DNA from 4 places in the Streptomyces sp. NPDC046862 genome. Region 1 is predicted to be linked to each of the others. Evidence: riboswitches for the same ligand, from Rfam matches in the RefSeq annotation. Region 1 holds a riboswitch; each other region holds the start of a gene.
The links. A riboswitch is a leader RNA that binds a small molecule or an ion and turns the genes downstream of it on or off. The one in region 1 is predicted to bind cyclic di-AMP.
Positions count from the first base shown of each region.

Region 2: it holds a riboswitch for cyclic di-AMP, as region 1 does, so the genes downstream of both, AB0959_RS28230 (transglycosylase family protein) here and AB0959_RS38920 (peptidoglycan DD-metalloendopeptidase family protein) in region 1, are expected to answer to the same signal.
Region 3: it holds a riboswitch for cyclic di-AMP, as region 1 does, so the genes downstream of both, AB0959_RS15755 (LysM peptidoglycan-binding domain-containing protein) here and AB0959_RS38920 (peptidoglycan DD-metalloendopeptidase family protein) in region 1, are expected to answer to the same signal.
Region 4: it holds a riboswitch for cyclic di-AMP, as region 1 does, so the genes downstream of both, AB0959_RS11900 (M23 family metallopeptidase) here and AB0959_RS38920 (peptidoglycan DD-metalloendopeptidase family protein) in region 1, are expected to answer to the same signal.

Region 1 covers NZ_JBEYXP010000047.1:61,073-64,575, reverse strand. Annotated here, with positions in the region: gene AB0959_RS38925 (alpha-galactosidase) at 1-908, shown strand, start outside; cyclic di-AMP (ydaO/yuaA leader) riboswitch at 1,202-1,368, shown strand; gene AB0959_RS38920 (peptidoglycan DD-metalloendopeptidase family protein) at 1,373-2,308, shown strand; gene AB0959_RS38915 (hypothetical protein) at 2,342-2,476, opposite strand; gene AB0959_RS38910 (DUF6250 domain-containing protein) at 2,595-3,311, shown strand; gene AB0959_RS38905 (SGNH/GDSL hydrolase family protein) at 3,457-3,503, shown strand, end outside.
Region 2 covers NZ_JBEYXP010000027.1:104,759-108,261, reverse strand. Annotated here, with positions in the region: partial or broken gene AB0959_RS28235 (transglycosylase family protein) at 150-1,130, shown strand; cyclic di-AMP (ydaO/yuaA leader) riboswitch at 1,313-1,509, shown strand; gene AB0959_RS28230 (transglycosylase family protein) at 1,514-2,221, shown strand; gene eno (phosphopyruvate hydratase) at 2,537-3,503, shown strand, end outside.
Region 3 covers NZ_JBEYXP010000012.1:125,802-129,304, reverse strand. Annotated here, with positions in the region: gene AB0959_RS15760 (polyprenyl synthetase family protein) at 42-1,052, opposite strand; cyclic di-AMP (ydaO/yuaA leader) riboswitch at 2,012-2,185, shown strand; gene AB0959_RS15755 (LysM peptidoglycan-binding domain-containing protein) at 2,191-3,000, shown strand; gene AB0959_RS15750 (HAD family hydrolase) at 3,012-3,503, opposite strand, start outside.
Region 4 covers NZ_JBEYXP010000008.1:260,372-263,874, reverse strand. Annotated here, with positions in the region: gene AB0959_RS11905 (aldo/keto reductase) at 1-410, opposite strand, end outside; gene AB0959_RS11900 (M23 family metallopeptidase) at 524-1,570, opposite strand; cyclic di-AMP (ydaO/yuaA leader) riboswitch at 1,582-1,739, opposite strand; gene ribA (GTP cyclohydrolase II) at 2,035-2,712, opposite strand; gene AB0959_RS11890 (MarR family transcriptional regulator) at 2,873-3,388, opposite strand.

The DNA.
Region 1 (3,503 bases):
ATCTGTACCGTGCGCACCCGGACTGGGTGCAGTTCCAACCGGGACGAAAGCGGACGGAATTCCGCAATCAGCTCGTACTGAACCTCGCCCGCGACGACGTCCAGGAGTATCTCTGGGAGAAGCTGGACGCCCTGCTCTCCAGCGCGCCCATCGACTATGTGAAGTGGGACTTCAACCGCTGCTTCACCGACGCCGGCTGGCCCGGCGAGCCGTACCCGCAGAAGCTGTGGGTCGAGCACGTGCACGCCTTCTACCGTCTGCTCGACCGGCTGCGGGCCGCGCACCCGGGGGTCGCCTTCGAGTCCTGCTCGGGTGGCGGCGGCCGGATCGACCTCGGGGTCGTGTCACGCACGGACCAGGTGTGGACCTCCGACAACACCGACCCGCTCGACCGGCTCGTCATCCAGCACGGCTTCAGCCAGATCCACCCGGCGCGTGTCATGGCCGCCTGGGTGACCGACAGCCCGAACACCCAGCTCAATGACCGTGTGAGCTCCCTGCGCTTCCGGTTCGTGAGCGCCATGGCGGGTGTCCTCGGCGTCGGCGGTGACCTCACGACCTGGAGTGAGGAGGAGCTCGCCGAGGCGCGCGAGTGGGTCGAGCTGTACAGGGAGATCCGTCCCGTCGTGCAGCGTGGCGACCTGTACCGGCTGCGGCCCCCGGCCGGCGGGCTGAGCGCGGTGCAGTACGTCCATGGCGACGAGGTCGTCGTCCTCGCCTGGCTGCAGGCCCAGCACTACGGAGAGCCGGCCGCCCCGCTCCGGCTGCGCGGCCTCGATCCAGGGAATGCATATGAATGCCGTGAATCGGGCGAAGTGCACCGGGGTGCCGTGCTGATGCATCACGGTCTGCCCACGGGGCTGCGCGGCGACTTCGATGCGGCAGTTATCCGACTGCGCCGCATCTGAGTGTTCTGTCCGAAATGAAGCCTTGAGTCCAAGTAGCCCTGGAATAAAGCAGGGTGGGTCGAAGGTGGGTGACCAGCGTCATATCCGTGACGCTGTGTCGCCGTCATGTTCACGTAATGCTGGCCGATTCTCAGGGCGATTGAGAAAGTGCGGAGATCGCTCATTTACGGAGAGTGACGGTGAATTCCTGAAAGGGTGAGGGAACCAGACGCACAGGAAAGCCCAATGGTTGTCCGGATGCCCGTAAGTCGCTTACGTTCCCCTCAATCCGGACGGACGCCGAATCCTGCCGCCGCCCGGAGCCGCCAACTCACCCGTGCACGGCAGGAGCGGGGGACCCACAGGCAGTACCGCCTGTTCCGGTCTCCGGAACAGGCTTGGGGTAAAGCCGTGCGCGCGTACGGCCGGGCATCTCCAGTCCGCACCCGACAGCTCACCTCGTAGGCGCCGGAGAGGAATTCGTCATGCCCGCGAGGGGTAAGCATCGCCGCCCGAAGTCCCAGCGCTTCACCCGTTCCATAGCCGCCGCCGGAACCGGTGGCGCCGCACTCGCACTTCCGCTCATCGGGGCCACCGGGGCCCATGCCGCGTCCGCGGACTCCGTTTCTCAGAAGACGACGGCGGTTTCCGAGAAGACCGTCACCGAGAACAGCGCGAAGGCCGCGGCGGAGCAGGCCGGCGAGTCGGCCACCGCCAAGAAGGCCTCGACGCGGACCTATTCGGTCCGCCACGGAGACTACCTCTCCAAGATCGCCCGGGAGCAGCACGTCTCCGGCGGCTGGAAGAGAATCTACGCGGACAACCGTGAGGCCGTCGGCTCCGACCCGTCGCTCATCCACCCGGGCCTGAAGCTCACCCTCCACGGCAAGGCGCCCTCGGGCGGCAACAAGGCGTCGGACAAGACCGCGTCCTCGTCGAAGAAGGCCGCGCCACAGAAGACCGAGACCAAGGCCGAGACGACGTCGACCACCCAGAGCGCGGACGCCAGTGGCACCGGCTTCACGCTCCCCGTCGAGGGCGCCACCATCGGCACCGGCTACAAGACCCCGGGCGGCATGTGGTCCAGCGGTTATCACACCGGCGTCGACTTCATCGTCCCGACCGGTACCAGCCTCAAGGCCGTCGGCGCGGGCACGGTCGTCACCGCCGGCTGGGGCGGCGCGTACGGCAACCAGGTCGTCATCCAGCTCGCCGACGGTCACTACGCCCAGTACGGCCACATGTCCCAGCTGTCCGTCTCCGCGGGCCAGACCGTGAGCGAAGGCCAGCAGATCGGCCTCTCCGGCGCGACCGGCAACGTCACCGGTCCGCACCTGCACTTCGAGATCCGCACCGGTCCGGACTACGGCTCGGACATCGACCCGCTGGCGTACCTGCGCTCGAAGGGCGTCAACGTCTGACGCGCTCCCCGCGCACCTGACGCATCCTCCGCGTCACGCGTCGGTGAAGGCCGGGCCCTGCGATGTACGGGGCCCGGCCTTCGGTGTGCCCGGCCGCTCCTCCGTGCCGCTCCTCCGGTCCGCTCCCACGGTCCGCTCCTCCGGGGCGTCCGTGCGTGTCCGGCTCATGACCGGCGCATCGCAGTCGTGTGGCATGGCCGGAGGACGTCTCGACAGGCGTGCGGAAGTGGCGGCACAGTGATCGACTGCAAGCGCTTTCCATGCTGGTCGACCAAGGAGTAGCGTCATGACCACTCGCAGAGCGTTCGGAGCCCTCGCCGCCGGTGCCGCCCTCGCGGCCCTGGCGCCGGTGCCCACGGCGAGCGCCACGTCCCGCCACCGCCGTGGACGGCTGATCGCGGCCGACGGCTTCCGGCACGGCCTCGGCCGGTGGGCCACCGAACTGCAGGACGGCGGCACCGTCACGGCCTCGGGCGGTGTCCTGGAGATCGACGTGCCGAGCGGCGCCACGGTGTGGTTCCGGAAACGGCTCGAAGGCCCGTACGTCATCGAGTACACCGCCACGCCGGTCTCCGCGGGCGGCGTCAACGACCGGGTGTCCGACCTCAACAACTTCTGGAACGCCGTCGACGTACGGTCGCCCGACGACATCTTCGCCACCGAGCGGGGCGGCGCGCTCGCGGAGTACGACTACCTCAAGACCTACTACGTGGGATACGGCGCCAACACGAACACCACGACACGACTGCGCCGTTATGTCGGCGAGGCGGGTGTGCGGCCGCTGGTCCACGACTACACGGAACCCCTGCTCGTCGCCAACGAGCCCCACCACGTACGGATCGTCTCCGACGGCTCCACCGTCCAGTGGTGGAACAACGGGCGACTGGTCTTCGACTACGAGGACCCGGAGCCGTACACGAGCGGGCACTTCGCCTTCCGGACCACGTGGAGCCACTTCCGGATCAACGGATTCCGGGTCTGGCGGCTCGCTCAACGCCCCTGATGAAAAGCTTATTCCGCAATTGACCAACACTTGACGAGTGGCTTATCTCACCGCACGTCAACCCTTTCCTACGGTCGCGTAGCTCACATCCCGAGGTGAATCATGGACCGATGTGGCAGACGATTCGAAGAATGACAGCAGATCAGTGATCGGGTCGTACGTGGCGGTGGGGGACAGCTTCACCGAGGGCGT
Region 2 (3,503 bases), on a different contig from region 1:
AGTGACACTTTCTCAACTCTGTGATCTTCACGTGATCTGCGCTGCATTAACTTGTGACAACAGTTCGAGTGCGGATACGTTCACGCATCAGCGCGGCGACTCGCCACAGGCGTCGCGCCGGCCCCTGCTGTCGCGTGAAAGGCAACCGCATGCTCTCCGGGAACGGTCGTCACCGTCGCCCCCGTCAGGCTCCGGCCCTCCTCGTCGCGGCCGGAGTGACGGGCTCGGCCATCGCCATCCCGCTCCTCGGCGCGACCGGTGCGAGCGCGGCCAGCGGGACGACCTGGGACAAGGTCGCGGACTGCGAGAGCGGCGGCTCCTGGAGCGCCAACACCGGCAACGGGTACTACGGCGGGCTGCAGTTGTCCCAGGACGACTGGGAGAAGTACGGCGGCCTCGACTACGCGCCCAGCGCCGACCAGGCCAGCCGTTCCCAGCAGATCGCCGTCGCCGAGAAGGTCCTCGACGACGAGGGTGTGGGCGCCTGGCCCACCTGCGGGCTCCTCTCCGGACTCAACAAGGACTCCGGTTCCGCCGACGTGGACACCGGCGTGCTGGGCAAGTTGACCGGCTCGTCCGGTTCATCTGATTCATCCGGTTCGTCCGGTTCTTCGTCCTCCGGCACCTCCGAAGGGTCGGCCAAGGCCGACAGCGGACTGAATGGCTCCAGCGAGAGCACCTCCCGGGACTCCGGCAGCCCGCGCACGGATGCGGCGAAGGGTGATGAATCGGCCAAATCCGGGCAAGAGGGCGGATCTTCGGCGAAGGGTGAATCCGGTTCCGGCTCTGGGTCCGGATCCGAGGACGAGACCTCGGGAACCGGGCGTCACCGTGGCGCGACCGCCGATGAGGGTGCCACTGACGGCCGTACGGGCGCGGACGCCGGCTCCACCGGGCGGCACGCCTCGCAGGGCGGCGACTCGGTCAGGGACGCCGATCTGCCGGAGGACCCGTACGCCCCGTACCTCGCCCGGGCCGAGGGTGACCTCCTGGCCGTCGCCGACTCCCCTGGCCTGCTGGGGGGATGAGGCGAGCTGTGCGCCGGGAGCAGGGATGCGGCCGGTGCTGACCCCGGCCTTATATGCCCCGGTCAGAGGCTGAGCTTCGGTGATGAATCGGGCGAAAAGTAGCGAGAGTTAGCGCCATCTTTCGCCGTGAATGCCCGTTTTGATCTCAGTGGGAGATGAGTCACAGAAGCCCTGATCGTCTTTGTAAATCACCGGATCGCGTGTTTACGGTCGTGATCGCTCGCCACAGCGGGCCCCTGCGGTCGGTACGCCGAATCCTGCCAACGGCCGTACGGGAACAGTCGTCGCGTCAAGCGCCGTAGGCAGGAGCGGGGGACCCAAGGTAGGCGCCGGGCCCGGGAGTTGGGAGACGACCGGGAACGGCTTGGGGTGAAGCCGTGCGGAAGCGGCAGCGGACGTCGTCCGCGGCCGACCGTGCGGCCGGGCAACTCAACCGGCCCGAACCCGACAGCTCACCTCGCAGGCGTCGGTGAGGGGATCACTTCATGTTGTCTTCCTGCAAGGGCAAGCACCGTCGTCCGTCCAAGGCCACCCGCATCGTCGCGATGGCCGGCGTCACCGGTGCCGCCATCGCCGCCCCGCTGCTCGCGACCGGCACCGCCTCCGCAGCCACCTCCTCCGAGTGGGACGCGGTCGCCCAGTGCGAGTCCGGCGGCAACTGGTCGATCAACACGGGCAACGGCTACTACGGCGGTCTGCAGTTCTCCGCCTCCACCTGGGCCGCGTACGGCGGCACGCAGTACGCCTCCACCGCCGACCAGGCCAGCAAGGCCCAGCAGATCGCCGTCGCCGAGAAGGTCCTCGCGGCCCAGGGCAAGGGCGCCTGGCCGAACTGCGGCACGGGTCTGTCCGGCGCCGCGTACGACGGTGGGGCGGCCTCCTCGTCCTCCTCGAACTCGGGCTCGTCCGGCTCCTCCGCGAACTCCGGCTCCTCCGAGCAGAGCACCCAGAGCTCCGGTGCCCAGGAGCAGCGCGCCTCGCGTTCCCAGGAGCGGGCCACCGTCAAGACCCCGACCGGCAAGAAGGTCAAGAAGGGCGACGGCGAGTACAAGGTCGTCAAGGGTGACACCCTCAGCAGCATCGCCGAGAAGAAGAAGGTCAAGGGCGGCTGGCACAAGCTCTTCCAGCTGAACAAGGACATCATCGACGACGCCGACTTCATCTTCCCCGGCCAGCAGCTGCACCTGAGCTGACATCAGGGCGGTTCCCGGCTGAACCACAGGGCCCGCACATCCGTGTCCTCCACAGTGGAGGTCTCGTGAGGGCCGCCCCCCGTCCCCACGGGCTCCCCGCCCCGGTGCGTGTTCCCCCGTACGCACCGGGGCGGGGCTTTTTTGTGCCTCTCGCGGCGCTCCTTGGCAGGGGCTTTTTGTTCAGTTCAGGAACAATTTACTCTCGGTTTGGTCCACGGGGTGGGCGGGAGACTGGCCGATCCCCTGGAGACGGTTAGGCTCATCCCGCAGGGCCACGGCCCGCGTAACCGCGTCACATCCCAGAAGGAGATGCTCGTGCCGTCCATCGACGTCGTCGTAGCCCGGGAAATCCTGGACTCCCGAGGCAACCCCACGGTCGAGGTCGAGGTCGGCCTCGACGACGGCAGCACCGGTCGTGCCGCCGTCCCGTCCGGCGCCTCCACGGGCGCCTTCGAGGCCATCGAGCTCCGCGACGGCGACTCGAACCGCTACCTCGGCAAGGGTGTCGAGAAGGCCGTCCTCGCCGTCATCGAGCAGATCGGCCCGGAGCTCGTCGGCTACGACGCCACCGAGCAGCGCCTGATCGACCAGGCGATGTTCGACCTGGACGCCACCGACAACAAGGGCTCCCTCGGCGCCAACGCCATCCTCGGCGTCTCCCTCGCCGTCGCCCACGCCGCCTCCGAGGCGTCCGACCTCCCCCTCTTCCGCTACCTGGGCGGCCCGAACGCGCACCTGCTGCCGGTGCCGATGATGAACATCCTGAACGGCGGCTCGCACGCCGACTCCAACGTGGACATCCAGGAGTTCATGATCGCCCCGATCGGCGCGGAGACCTTCTCCGAGGCCCTGCGCTGGGGCGCCGAGGTGTACCACACCCTGAAGAAGGTCCTGAAGAGCAAGGGCCTGGCCACCGGCCTCGGCGACGAGGGCGGCTTCGCCCCGAACCTCGGCTCCAACCGCGAGGCCCTCGACCTCATCCTCGAGGCGATCAAGGAGGCCGGCTACACCCCCGGCGAGCAGATCGCCCTCGCGCTCGACGTCGCCGCCTCCGAGTTCTACAAGGACGGCTCCTACACCTTCGAGGGCAAGACGCGCTCCGCCACCGAGATGACGGACTACTACGCGGAGCTGGTCGACGCCTACCCGCTGGTCTCCATCGAGGACCCGCTGTTCGAGGACGACTGGGACGGCTGGAAGACCATCACCGACAAGCTCGGTGACAAGGTCCAGCTCGTCGGCGACGACCTGTTCGTCACCAACCCCGAGCGCCTGGCCCGCG
Region 3 (3,503 bases), on a different contig from region 1:
AGAGCCCGCCCGGTGCTTGAGGACGAGCCCTTCACCCGCACTCAACCGGCGCGGTGCACCACCGCGTCGCAGAGCTCGACCAGCGCGGCCTTCGCGTCGCACTCGCGCAACGGCGACAGCACGGCCCGGGCCTCCTCCGCGTACCGCACGGTGTCCCGCCGCGCCTGCTCCAGCGCGGGATGCGTCCGCAGCCGGGTCAGCGCCTCCGCGTGCCGCGCGTCATCGGTCAGGTCGGAGTCCAGCAGCTCGCACAGCGCGATGTCCTCGGCGAGCCCGAGCCGCTCGGCCCGCTCGCGCAGCCGCAGCACCGGCATGGTGGGGACACCCTCACGCAGGTCGATGCCCGGCGTCTTGCCGGACTCGTGCGAGTCGGAGGCGATGTCCAGTACGTCGTCGGCCAGCTGGAAGGCGATGCCGAGCCGCTCCCCGTACTGCGTCAGCACGTCCACGACCGTCTCGTCGGCGCCGGACATCATCGCGCCGAAGCGCCCGGAGACGGCGACCAGCGATCCGGTCTTGCCGCCGAGGACGTCGAGGTAGTGGTCGATCGGGTCCCGCCCGTCGCGCGGCCCGGCGGTCTCGAGGATCTGCCCGGTGACCAGCCGCTCGAAGGCCTCGGCCTGGATGCGGACCGCCTCGGGCCCGAGGTCGGCCAGTATGTGGGAGGCCCTCGCGAACAGGAAGTCGCCGGTCAGGACGGCGATGGAGTTCCCCCAGCGGGCGTTCGCGCTGGGGACGCTCCGCCGCACCTCGGCCTCGTCCATCACGTCGTCGTGGTACAGCGTGGCCAGATGTGTGAGCTCGACCACTACGGCCGACGGGACGATCCCCGGGGCGTACGGGTCCCCGAACTGCGCGGCGAGCATCACGAGCAGTGGCCGGAAACGCTTCCCGCCGGCCCGCAGCAGGTGCTGCGCGGCCTCCTGGATGAAGGGGACCTCGCTCTTGGTGGCTTCGAGCAGCCCTTCCTCGACAGCCGCCAATCCGGCCTGGACATCGGCTTCCAGAGCCTGGTCCCGCACGCTCAGCCCGAACGGCCCGACGACGGTCACGAGGGGTCTCCTGTCTGCTGACGTCTACTGACGGTTACACGGTCGGTCTCAAAATCGGTCTCACGGTCGATGACACGGTTTGTCGATCTGTCGCTGCCATCACTCGAGTCAGCGTATCCGGTCACCTTTCGATCACCACGGGCGCCCAGGGGTCCAGCCCGGGCTGTATCGGATCACGCCCGGTATGTTCTTGATCAGGTGATACAAGCGGACATGTACCGACTCCCGAGTCGACACCCTCGCCCATGGCCACCGAAGGCGCCGAGCCCCCGAGGCTCCGGAGATCACTCCGATGGGCCCGTCGAACTCGCTCATCCGTACGCCCTTCACCCGCGCCACTCCGCACGAGGCCTCCGCCGTCACACCTCCGCACGCGCCGACGCCGCTCTCGCACCGGAACCACTCAGGGCGGCCACCACGGCCGGCTCACCGGGCGACCGCTACGACAACGACGCACCCCGCACGCAAGGTTCCGGCCACACGGCCGGGACCGGCCCCCACTTCCGCGCGACCTCCCCACTCTCCGCGAACCCCGCGTACTCCACGCCCTTCGCGTGGAGTTGGTTCGCGAGTTCCCGGAACACCGAACGTATGCCCCGCACTTCGCGCCCATCACGAGGTGAGACACCCCGAAAGGGGGCCGGGCCCACGCCTCGCCGGACCGCCCAATCGGCGGTCGACTTGTCCGAATTGCCGCCTTGCCAGCACTTCATCCGGTCCGTCCCGTGAATTGGGTCACGCCGCCCCCGTGACGTCCTCTGCTCCCACCCTCTCGACTCTTCCTTTGCAGAAGGCAAGTTGAGCTTCGCCTTCCGGTGATTTCGCGAACTTCTGCACCACAAAGAGCTGATCAAGGGCGCTTCTGTCGTGCTTTCGGCCTTGTTCCCGACATGTGCTCTCGCATACGTTCACGGTCCATCCGGACGGGACGCCGAATCCTGCCGCCGCCCGGAATCCCCACTGACCAACCACTCACGCAGGCAGGAGCGGGGGAACCAGGTAAGCCGCCGGTCCGCACGACGGGCCGGCTCGGGGTGAAGCCATGCACGGCACGCACGACGCGTCGCCGTACACGGCCGGGCACCTTTCCGCCCGAACCCGACAGCTCACCTCGCAGGCGCCGGAGAGGAACAGCGTCATGGCCGCACGAGGCAAGCACTGCCGCCCCAGATCCAACCCGTTCATCCGAGGAGCCGTCGTCGCCGGAACCGGCGCCGCCGCCCTCGCCCTTCCCCTCCTGAGCGCGACCGTCGCGAGCGCCGCGACGCCGGCCCAGGCTCCCGCCTCCATCCAGGCGGTCCAGTCCGCGCCCCACCTCAAGTCCATTGCGTACACGGTGGCCAAGGGCGACACGCTCTACCGCATCTCGAAGAAGTACGACACTCCCGGTGGCTGGCGGAAGATCTACAAGGACAACCGCAAGGCCATCGGCCACGACCCGCACATGATCCACCCGGGTCTCCACCTGAAGCTCAGGACGGCGAAGGCGGGCACGGCGGGCACGGCGGGCAAGAAGTCCACCCCGTCCCCGGCGTCCACACCGTCGCCCGCGTCCACACCGTCCGCCGCGTCCAACCTGTCCACGCAGACCGTCACCGACGCCGCCCCGGTCGCCGACACGACGTACACGAACGACCTCGACGGCTGGATCCGCCAGGCGCTGGACATCATGGCGCAGAACGGAATTCCCGGGTCGTACGACGGCATTTACCGCAACATCATGCGCGAGTCCTCCGGCAACCCCCAGGCCATCAACAACTGGGACTCCAACGCCGCGGCGGGCACCCCGTCCAAGGGGCTCCTCCAGGTCATCGACCCGACCTTCCAGCAGTACCACGTGGCGGGCACGTCGAACGACCCGTTCGACCCGGTCGCGAACATCGCGGCGGCGTGCAACTACGCCGCCGCGCGCTACGGCTCGATCGACAACGTCAACGGACCGTACTGATCCCGGAACACCTACCGGCCGCCGGGCCGGGCGGGCGACGAGCTCCGCCGGCCCGGCACCGGGGCGGATCCGGACCGGGGGCCGGGCACCTCATCCGCCCCCGCCCCCGCCCCCGCCCCCGGGAACAGCCGCTCCAGTACCACCGCGATCCCGTCCTCCTCGTTGGAGAGCGTCACCTCGTCGGCGACGGCCTTGAGTTCCGGGTGGGCGTTGGCCATGGCGACCCCGTGGGCGGCCCAGTCGAACATGGGGATGTCGTTCGGCATGTCCCCGAAGGCGATGGTGTCGGCCGGGCCCAGCCCGAGGCGCCGGGCGGCCAGGGCGAGGCCGGTCGCCTTGGTGACCCCGCATGGCTGGAGTTCGACGGTGCCGGGCCCCGACATGGTGACCGTCGCGAGCGAACCGACCGCCCCGCGGGCCGCCGCCGCCAACTCGTCGTCGGACAGGGACGGGTGGCGCAACAGCACCTTGCTGATGGGCTCGCCCCACAGGTCGTCGCGGAG
Region 4 (3,503 bases), on a different contig from region 1:
ATGATCTCCTCGACCGGGACTTCGGGCTTGTCGAAGTGGGTGTAGTAGAGGTCGATGTAGTCGGTGTCCAGGCGGCGCAGGGAGGCGTCGGCGGCGGCCTTGATGTTGGCGGCCGTGAGGCCCTGGTAGTCGGGGTGCTGGCTGACCTTCGTGGCGATCACGACGTCGGAGCGGTTGCCGCGCGCCTTGGCCCACTTGCCGATGATGGTCTCGGACTCGCCGCCCTGGTTGCCCTCGATCCAGGCCGAGTAGGAGTCGGCGGTGTCGATGAAGTTGCCGCCGGCGGCCGTGTACGCGTCGAGAACGGCGAAGGACTGGGCCTCGTCGGCCGTCCAGCCGAAGACGTTGCCGCCGAGGGAGAGCGGGAAGACCTCGAGACCGGATGAGCCGAGCTTGCGAAGAGAAGTCATGCTCTATGACAACGCCCTGACCGGACGCGCGAATTCCGCACGTCCGGCCAAGGGTTCGTAAATCCGGGAGGGGATCACCTCACCTGCTCCCGGAAGACCTCAGGGGTTGAACCTCAGGGGTTGATCCCCTTGCTCTGCAGCCAGGCCATCGGGTCGATGCCGGTGGCGCTGCCGCCGGGGTGGACCTCCAGGTGGAGATGGGCGCCCGTGACGTTGCCGGTGGCGCCGACGCGGCCGATGACGTCGCCGCTCGCGACCTTCTGGCCGACGCTGACGCTGATGGACGACTGGTGGGCGAACCAGAGTTCGGTGCCGTCGTCGAGGGTGAGGATGGTGCGGTAGCCGTACGAACCGCTCCAGCCGGCCTCGGTGATGGTGCCGTTGTGGATCGCCTTGATCGGGGTACCCGTGGGGGCGGCGAAGTCGAGGCCGGTGTGCTGGCCGGAGGACCAGTACGCGCCGGACTGACCGAAGGTGGAGGTGATCGTGTACGAGGACGTCGGCAGCGTGAACTGCTTGGCGAGCTCGGCGACGCGCTCGGCCTCGGCCTTCTTCTCCGCCTCCTCCTCCGCCTTCTTCTTCGCGGCGGCGGCCTTGGCCTCGGCCTCCTCACGCTCCTTGGCGGCGGCCTCGGCGGCCTTCTTCGCGGCGGCGGACTCGGCGGCGAGCGCGGCGGCCCGGTCGACCGCGTCCTGCTGCGACTCGGCCTGCTGCATGATGCGGGCGCGCAGCGCCTCACCGGCGTTGCCGGCGCCCTGCTCGGCGTCGGCGCCGGTCATGCCCGCGTTGCTGAGCGGGGTGGAGGAGCCCGCGGGCTCGTCCTCGGAGTCGAAGACCGAGCCGACGTTGGGCATGTCGGGCATCGAGATGGACACCGGCGGCTTGCCGGTCTGCGCGGTGGCCATGCCGCCCGCGCCGACGGCGGCTATGACGCCGACACCCAGAACGGTGGAGCTCCGGGCGAGACCGCCGCGGGCGAGTCCGCTCTTCTTGGCGACCCGGTGCCGGCCGCGAACGGGGCGGATGGACTCCTCTGTGGGGTTCCACTCCTGCCAGGGACCCTCGTCCTCGCCGTTGTAGCCGCCGTACCCGAAAGTATCGCTGTCGCCGCGTTGGCCCGGCATGGGTGGGGCTTCGGTCGCAGACCGGTTGGACGCCACGTGGGCGTACTCCTTTCCTTCCTTCTCGCCTACCGGGTTAGCTGACGGGTTCGGAGCAGGAAGGTCTCCTACGCGCGTAAACCGACCGTGCTTCCACGGCGGCTTCCGCGTGATTCACCCCTGGGTGGTGGTTCCCCGGTTCCCTTGCGGGATTCGGCGCGTGCGCACGGAGCCGCCTCTTGTGACGGCTGGGACGACCGCGCTGCGTTATCGAACGTTAATAGACGCGCGGGCCGTATTCCAAGCGGTTCTGGATGATCGTTCAGGCTTCTGGGCTGGACTTTCGGGTCAAGGCAGGCCTAAATCGGGCGAGTTACCCCTGTCTCAGGAGTCACAGGCATCCTGACGGTGCGTCAGTTGTTATGCGCAGAGGGGTTGTCCGAACACGCTCAGTGACAGCAGTTATGAGGAAGTCGTGAACGATCACCAGCTGCGAAGGGGCCGATGAAGAGGGCCGGCAGACGTCAGCCCGCGGAGAGCTCCGCCAGGTCCCCCAGGTCCCCCCGCTCCCCCAGGCCCCCCAGGTCCGCGAGCGGCAGCGTGTGCTGGGTCTGGAGGACCTTCGCGCGCAGGTAACGGACGTTGTGGGCGGTGGTGAAGACGCCCGTGGGAACGCGGGTGCGGACCTTGACCCCGAGGTCGCGCAGCTGCTGCGCCTTGTCGGGGTTGTTGGAGAGCAGGTCCAGGGTGTCGATGCCGAGGGCTCCGAGCATCTGTGCGGCGGCGGTGTAGTCGCGGGCGTCCTCGGGGAGGCCGAGCGCGGCGTTGGCCGCGTACGTGTCGAGGCCCTGGTCCTGCAAGGCGTACGCGTCGAGCTTGTTGTAGAGGCCGATGCCCCGGCCCTCCTGGCGGAGGTAGAGGAGGACGCCACCGCGGTCGGCGATCTGCTCCACCGCCTCGCGCAGCTGCGGGCCGCAGTCGCAGCGGGCCGATCCGAAGACGTCGCCGGTCAGGCACTCGGAGTGCAGGCGGACCAGCGGGGTGGTGCCGGGCGCGGGCTCTCCGAGGACGACGGCCACGTGCTCCTGACCGTCGGTGAGACCGTGGAAGGTGACCAGTTCGGCATCGACGCCGTAGCCGTCCTGGAAGCGCAGCGGGACCCGGACGCGGGAGCGGGTGGTGGCGGTGGGCTGGTCGGGCATGCGGGCCTCCGGTCCAGGTGCGGGTGCAGGTCGGCCGGTATGCTTCAGTTTTGAAGCACATCGCCCACAGGGACTCTAGCCCTGCTTCAAACTTCAAGCAACCCTGACGGCGGGCGCCGCATTCCCACTGCCGCCGAAATTACTGCCCTCTCCCGGCGGGCTAGCCCGAAGAGCAGGAGCGGCGGCGCCATGGAAGGTCGTCGGAGGTGACCGCCTCGGCACCGTCGCCCTGGAGCGCCTCCGTGATGCCCGTACAGATGCGCTCCAGCTGTTCCACCTGCTCCGGGCCGAGGTGGTCGAAGACCGCCCTGCGGACCATCTCGACGTGGCCCGGTGCCGTACGCTCCAGCAGGGCCATCCCCTCGTCCGTGAGCACCGCCACACTGCCCCGCTTGTCCGACGCGCACCCCTCCCGCCGCAGCGCGCCGTCCTTCTCCAGCCGCGCCACGACGTACGTCAGCCGGCTGCGCGTGATCTTCAGGGACTCGGCGAGGTCGGTCATCCGCATACTGCGGTCCGGCGCCTCGGAGAGGCCGGCCAGTACGGAGTAGTACAGGTGCGACATGCCGGCCTCCTGCTGGAGCTGCCGGTCGAGCGCGTCCTCCAGGAGCAGCGAGGCCGCGATGTACGCGCGCCAGGCACGCTGTTCCTCGGGGGTGAGCCAGCGGGTCGTCATACGGACAGTGTAGTTATTGTTTAAAACTTGAACCACACCGCCGACCGTCACGATCAGCCGAACGTCACGACCAGCCGAACGTCACGACCAGCCCAACGTCACGATCAGCCCAACG